DNA from 2 places in the Nocardia sputorum genome. Region 2 is predicted to be linked to the other one. Evidence: predicted binding sites of a transcription regulator. Region 2 holds the regulator's gene; the other holds the start of a gene.
What was found. The regulator HspR, encoded in region 2, represses chaperone genes until heat shock. The targets are predictions, from matches to a motif close to ANNTGAGTNNNNNNNACTCANNT.

Region 1 (3,411 bases), 290 kb from region 2:
CGGTGATCAGCTCCATCCGGTCCAGCAGCGGGCCGGGGATGGTCTCCATGACGTTCGCCGTCGCGATGAACAGCACGTCGGACAGATCTAGGTCCAGATCCAGGTAGTGGTCGCGGAACGTGTGATTCTGCGCCGGGTCCAGCACCTCGAGCAGGGCGGCCGCCGGGTCGCCGCGGAAGTCCGAGCCGACCTTGTCGATCTCGTCCAGCAGGACGACCGGGTTCATCGAACCGGCTTCCTTCATGGCCCGGACGATACGGCCGGGCAGCGCGCCGACGTAGGTACGGCGGTGCCCGCGGATCTCGGCCTCGTCGCGCACGCCGCCCAGGGCGACGCGGACGAACTTGCGGCCCAGCGCGCGCGCCACGGACTCACCCAGCGAGGTCTTGCCGACGCCGGGCGGACCGACCAGCACCAGTACCGCGCCGGACCCGCGTCCGCCGACGACCTCCAGGCCGCGAGCGGCCCGGCGAGCGCGGACGGCCAGGTACTCGACCATGCGGTCCTTGACCTCTTCCAAGCCGTGGTGGTCGGCGTCCAGCACCGCGCGGGCGGCCGAGACGTCGGCGCTGTCGGTGGTCTTCACCGTCCACGGCAGCTCGAGCACGGTGTCCAGCCAGGTCCGGATCCATCCCGATTCCGGGCTTTGATCGCTGGCTCGTTCCAGCCTGCCGACTTCGCGCAACGCGGCCTCGCGAACCGTGTCGGGCAGGTCCGCCTGTTCGACGCGGGTGCGGTAGTCGTCGGCGCCGTCCGGCTCGTCCTCGCCGAGCTCCTTGCGGATGGCGTTGAGCTGCTGGCGGAGCAGGAATTCGCGCTGGCTCTTCTCCATGCCCTCGCGCACGTCTTCGCTGATCTTCTCGCTGATCTCGGCCTCGGCGATGTGCGCTTTGGTCCACTCGATCAGCGTGGTCAGCCGCTCGGCCACCTCGGGGGTCTCGAGCAGTTCCCGCTTCTGGTCCGAAGTCAGGTACGGGGCGTAGCCCGCGGTGTCGGCGATGGCCGAGGGATCGGTCAGCTGGTTGACCGCGTCGATGATCTGCCAGGCTTCGCGGCGTTGCAGCACCGAGACGACCAGCTTCTTGTATTCGGCGGCCAGTTCCTTGGTGCGGCCGTCGGGAGTGGGACTCTCGACCGGTTCGGCCTCGACCCACAGCGCGGCGCCCGGCCCGGTGACCCCGTGCCCGATCTTGGCGCGCCGTTCGGCCTTGAGGACGGCCGCGGGGGCTCCGCCGCGCATCCGGCCGACCTGTTCGATGGTGGCGACCACACCGTAGGTGGCGTAGCCCTCGGTCAGCCGCGGCGCGAGCAGCACGGCGTCGGTCTTGGCGGCGCGCGCGGCATCGATCGCGGCCTGCGCGGATTCGTCCAGTTCGATGGGCACGACCATGCCCGGCAGCACGATCGGATCGGTCAGGAACAGCACCGGCAGGTTCTGTGGTGTAGTCACGTCTTCGACCCTTCCAAAAGTTGAGCGATGCCTACTCAACCCCGGGGCGTCCGGCTTTGTTCCGCCCCGACCGGTCCGTTCGCTCACGGCGAAGACCCGCCGAGCGTTGACACCCCGTCCAAGGCAATGAGAACGTGAGGACATTGATATCTCATACCGGCGGTACCGCCGGATCGGCTTGAGGAGTCCCATCGATGTCGTCGCTCGCCGCTGGCGTGTTCATCGACTGGGAAGGTTTGACCGGGCAGCCGAAGTTCGTGGTCGACCTGATCACATTCCCGATCTTCAGCGCGCTGGCGGGCTGGCTGACCAACTGGACCGGCGTGCTGATGTTGTTCTGGCCGATCATCTTTCGTGGCGTCCGGATTCCCGGCCTGCACGTGCTCTATCCCTATTTCCCGCGCCGCGTCCAAGTACTGCCGACCTTCTCCGGCGACGGTCGCCGCCTCGGCTTCCAGGGCTTCATCCCGGCGCGTGCGGAGAAGATGGCCAGCATCTGCGTGGACAAGGCCCTGATGCGGATCGGCAGTCCCAAGGACTTCATTCACGAACTCGATCTCGACGGCATCGCCGACTACATCGCGGTCCTCGCGCGCGAGCAAGTGCGCCCCCTGGTGGACGAGTTGATGTACCGGGAGAACCCCGACCTGTGGCGCACGGTGCCGCGCGCCGCCAAGCAGCTGATCTACCAGCGGGTGGATCGCGAACTGCCCGCCTTGTCACGTCGCGCGTTCGCCTCGCTCGGCGACAACGTCGACCAGCTGATCGGCATCAAGGGCTTCGTGATCCGCTACCTGCAGGACAACCCGGCCATCCTCAAGGACCTGACCACCACCATCGCGGCGCCCGAGCTGCGCTTCATGGTGCGCATCGGCCTGCTCGGCGCGCCCTTCGGCGTGCTACTGGCCCTGTATCTGCACGTGCACCAGCACATTCCGGTGCTGGGCTGGATTCCGGGCTGGGTGATCGTCCTGCTCGCCTCGGCCGCGATCGGCGTGATCGTGAACGTCATCGCGGTGAAGATGGTGTTCGAGCCGGGCGACCCGCAACCGAGGTACAAGTACCTGTGGAAGCAGGCGCTGCTGGCGAAACGGCAGCCACAGGCGGCCACCGATCTGGCGCACATCCTGGCCTACCAGGTGCTCACGCTGCCGAACTTGTCCAAGGAGCTGCTGGAGGGCCCGAACGGGGACAAGACCAGGCAGTTGCTGGAGCGCTTGATCGCCGACGAGATCCATCGCCAGCTCGGGCCGACGACCTCACTGGTGCGAGCGGCGCTGGGGCGCCGCCAATTCGACAACCTCACGGTGGGCGCGGCGGGGGCCGCGGTCGGGCTGGCCCCGACCCTGGTCGAGGACGAGGAGTTCACCCTGGCGCAGGCCAAGACCATCGACGACTTCGCGGCGCGCAAGTTGCGGCGGCTCACGCCGGGGGAGTTCATGGAGATGTTCTACGCGTCCGTCGAACAGGACGCCTGGCTGCTGTATCTGCACGGCGCGGTCCTCGGCCTGGTCGTGGGAGCCGCCCACCTGATGGTCTTCGGCTGGTAGCAGCCCGTAGCGCAAGATAAAACAAGCATGCTTGCCTTTTTTTGACCTCGCTGCGATGCTGGACCACGGCGGCACACGAAGCGGTGTGCCCGGACCGGCAGGGGAACTGATGGCTGACCTAGAGGCGTTGCTCGGCGACTTCGCCGACGAATGCGCGGGCCTGGAACGACTCGTCGCCCCGTTGGCACCCGCGGAGTGGGCGCGCGCCACCCCCGCGCCCGGCTGGACCATCGCCCATCAGATCGGCCATCTGGCTTGGACCGACGAAATCGCGACGATCGCCACCGCGGACGCCGCCCGATTCCAGCAGTTGCTGGCGGAAGCCGGGCCGCGGGCGCTCACGTTCGTCGACGAGGCCGCCGAGAAAGCCGCCACCGAACCACCGGCCGAGCTGCTCGATCGCTGGCGGCG
Region 2 (3,411 bases):
CTCACCGGTGTGACGGTGAGCCAGCGGTTGGCCATCGCGAGCTTGCTCAGCGTCTCCAGGTCGTAGAGGTCGCACGGGTGGTGCCCGCCGACGAACAGGTGCACCTTCGGATTGGTGCGCCGCATCGCCATCGACATGAGCTGGGCGCGCAGCGGCGCGATCCCGGTGCCGCAGCCGATCATCAGCATCTTGCGTTTGGCGTTGCGCGGGACTCCGAGACCGCCCAGCGGTGAGCCGAGCAGCCACTGGTCGCCGACGACGGTCTGGCCGACGATGGCCGAACTGACCCAGCCGCCCAGCACGTTCCGGACGTGGAACTCGATCTCGCCGTTGGCAGTCGCGGGCACGGCGGGCGAGAGATAGCGCCACATGCGCGGCCGCGACGGGATCTGCACACTCAGATACTGACCCGCGGCGTACCGCATCGGCTGATCCAATTGCAGCCGGACGATGACCAGGTTGCGCAGGACCTCCCGGCGTTCGATCACCGTGCCGGTCCATGCCGACGGCGTGGTCTCCTTCTCCGCCGCGCCGATCATGGTGTCGGCGATGATCTTCAGGCCCTCGTCCCAGGCGCGGTCGACCTCGTCGGTCCACATCTCGGTGCCCGCGAACACCTTCACGGCGGTCTTCAGCGCGGTGGCGACGGCGGTGTAGTGCGCGGGCTGCACGCCGTACTTGCGGTGGTCCCTACCGAGCTGGGCGAGGAAGGGCAGCAGCTTGTCGGGCTCCTCCAACCGGTCCAGCGCATAGGAGATCGCCTTGACCAGGCGATCGCGCTGCGAGTCCATCGCGGCGGGAAAGAAATCGCGGACGTGCGGGTAGTCGGTGAACAAGATCGCATAGAACGATCTGGCCAGTTTCTCCGGCCCCCCATCCTCCGCAGCAACCGCCTTGAACGTAGTTCTGATCAAAGCGACAGTGCGTGAATCCATTGGTCTCACAACCCCATTTCGCACTCGTTCACGAACCATGCCGGCGAGTGAGGTGCTGCGGGGCCACTCGACAGCAGCCGATGGCAAGGAGTGTAGGCGAGGTTTGCCAGCAACGGAATCTTTCGAAGGAACATCACGCGTGCAATTTCCTCGAAACGAGGATATCCAGGGAGACACGCCAGAGAAACCGACTGAAAGACCGTAGATCTGCCGCTAAATCAGTCGTCCGCACACCGAAAAGGTAAGTGCCTCTTGGTTAAATACGTCCCGATTGGTCTGTTCTAGCGACTTCAGGGCAACACGCAGAACAGCACACGGAGTACGAACCGGGCAAACCGATCTCGATCCGTAAACAAATCTATGGTGAAAAGCGCCAGTTGATTCGACAACGAAATGAACTCCGCCGCAGCACTTGTACAGAGCATAATATGGCTTATTTTCAGCAAATCCTCGGCGGTGTCTCAACGACGACGGCCCCGGCCTCGGGTCGCGCTGTGCGACCGAGGCCGGGGCCGTCGTCGTGCCGGTTATCGCCTGCGCTGGCCGTCCTCGCGGCGGTGCCGCGGCTGCCAGACGACCAACGCGGTACTGCGCTGCGGGGCGAGATCGGGACGGTATCCGGCCCGGGCCCGCTCCAGCTCGGCCGACAGTTCCGCGACCTGCTGGCGCAGCTCCTCCACCTGATTGGTCAGTTCGATGATGCGCTTGATGCCCGCCAGGTTGACGCCTTCGTCCTGGGACAGCCGCTGCACCTCGCGCAGCAGCTCGACGTCCCGGGCCGAATAGCGCCGCCCGCCACCCGAAGTCCGTTGCGGCGTGACCAGTCCCAGACGGTCATACGTGCGCAGCGTCTGCGCGTGCATGCCGGCCAGCTGGGCCGCCACCGAGATCATGAAGAACTCGGCCCGCGACCCGCCGGACGCGTTCTTCGGTTCCGAGGACATCACGCACCTGCCCATCCCGCACGTGGATCGAAGCCACTCGCCCGCTCGGCCTCCTGGTAGCGCTTGAGTGCCTCGACGGCGTCGCCGTCGAGCTTCTGCGGCACCGCGACTTTCACCGTCACCAGCAGGTCGCCCGCGCCGCCGCCGCGCTTGGGCACGCCGCGGCCGCGTACCCGCAGGGTGCGGCCGTCCGCGGTGCCCGGAGGCACCTTGACGCCGACCCGGCCGTCCAGCGTGGGCACCGAAACCGTGGTGCCGAGAACCAGTTCACTGTAACTGACCGGCAGCACCAGGGTCAGGTCGTCGCCGTTGCGGCCGAAGACCTTGTCCTGGCTGACGTGGACGGTGACATAGAGGTCGCCCGAGGGCGCCCCGCGCAGTCCCGCCTCGCCCTGTCCGGCCAGCCGGATCCGTTGCCCGTCACCGACTCCCGGGGGAATACGCACCGTGATGGTGCGCGTGCGGTTCTGGATACCGCTGCCCTGGCAGTCCAGGCACGGGTCGTCGATGATCGATCCGCTGCCCCGGCACTCGTCGCACGGCTCGCTGAAGCCGAACGCGCCCTGGTTACGGCTGACGATGCCGGTCCCGTTGCAGATCGGGCAGACTCGCGGACTCGTGCCCGGCTTGGCGCCGCTGCCGTGACACGTGGTGCACGGCGACGGACTGGTCATTCGCAGCGGAACCGTGACGCCCTGGGCCGCCTCCCGGAAACCGAGAGTGGTCTCGGTCTCCACGTCGGCGCCGCGCCGGGGGCGGCTCGACGTCCGCGCGCCGCCACCCCGGTTGAACAGACCGCCGAGCAGGTCGCCGAGGCCACCGTCGCCGGTGCTCGCACCGCCGAAGATGTCCCCGAGATTGAACTCCTGTGAGAAGCCGCCCCCCGCGCCGGACCCGAACCCACCGCGGCTGTAGCCGCCACCCGCGAAGAGCTTGCGGGTGTCGTCGTACTCCTTGCGCTTGGCCGGATCCGACAGCACGGCGTGCGCCTCGCTGACGGCCTTGAACTTCTCCTCGGCTTTGGTGTCACCGGGGTTGGCATCCGGGTGCAAGTCGCGCGCGAGCTTGCGGTAGGCCTTCTTGATCTCGTCCTGCGAGGCGCTGGAGGAAACACCCAGTTCCTTGTAGAAGTCCTTTTCGATCCACTCCCGTTGGCTCACCGAGCATCTCCTCCTCTCGCGTCCTTATTGTTCGTTCGCGCCGGCATCAACATCCGATGCCTCTTCGGTCGGCTGGTTCTCGTTCTCCGTCAGATCGGCCACGCCGTCGGTTACCCCGACGAGCGCGTGCCGAAGCACCCTATCGCCGAAGCGATAGCCTTTGCGCATCACAATGCCGATCACCGGATCGTGGCCGGAGCCCTCGTGCTGCACGGCCTCGTGCAGGGTCGGGTCGAAAGGCTCGCCCTCCGAACCGAACTCCTCGAGGCCCTGCTTGAGCAGCGCGGCCGACAGCTTGTCGGCCACCGACTTCAGCGGACCGGACTCCAGGTCGCCGTGCGCCCGCGCCCGGTCGAGATCGTCGAGCACGCC

Region 1: the regulator HspR is predicted to act here: its motif matches at 1,469-1,491, upstream of lon (endopeptidase La).

Annotation. Positions count from the first base shown of each region.
Region 1 covers NZ_AP026978.1:6,914,693-6,918,103, forward strand. The annotation lists gene lon (endopeptidase La) at 1-1,390, opposite strand, end outside; gene QMG86_RS31225 (DUF445 domain-containing protein) at 1,645-3,000, shown strand; gene QMG86_RS31230 (TIGR03084 family metal-binding protein) at 3,110-3,411, shown strand, end outside.
Region 2 covers NZ_AP026978.1:6,620,943-6,624,353, forward strand. The annotation lists gene QMG86_RS29905 (globin domain-containing protein) at 1-935, opposite strand, end outside; gene QMG86_RS29910 (heat shock protein transcriptional repressor HspR) at 1,463-1,879, opposite strand; gene dnaJ (molecular chaperone DnaJ) at 1,879-3,039, opposite strand; gene grpE (nucleotide exchange factor GrpE) at 3,064-3,411, opposite strand, start outside.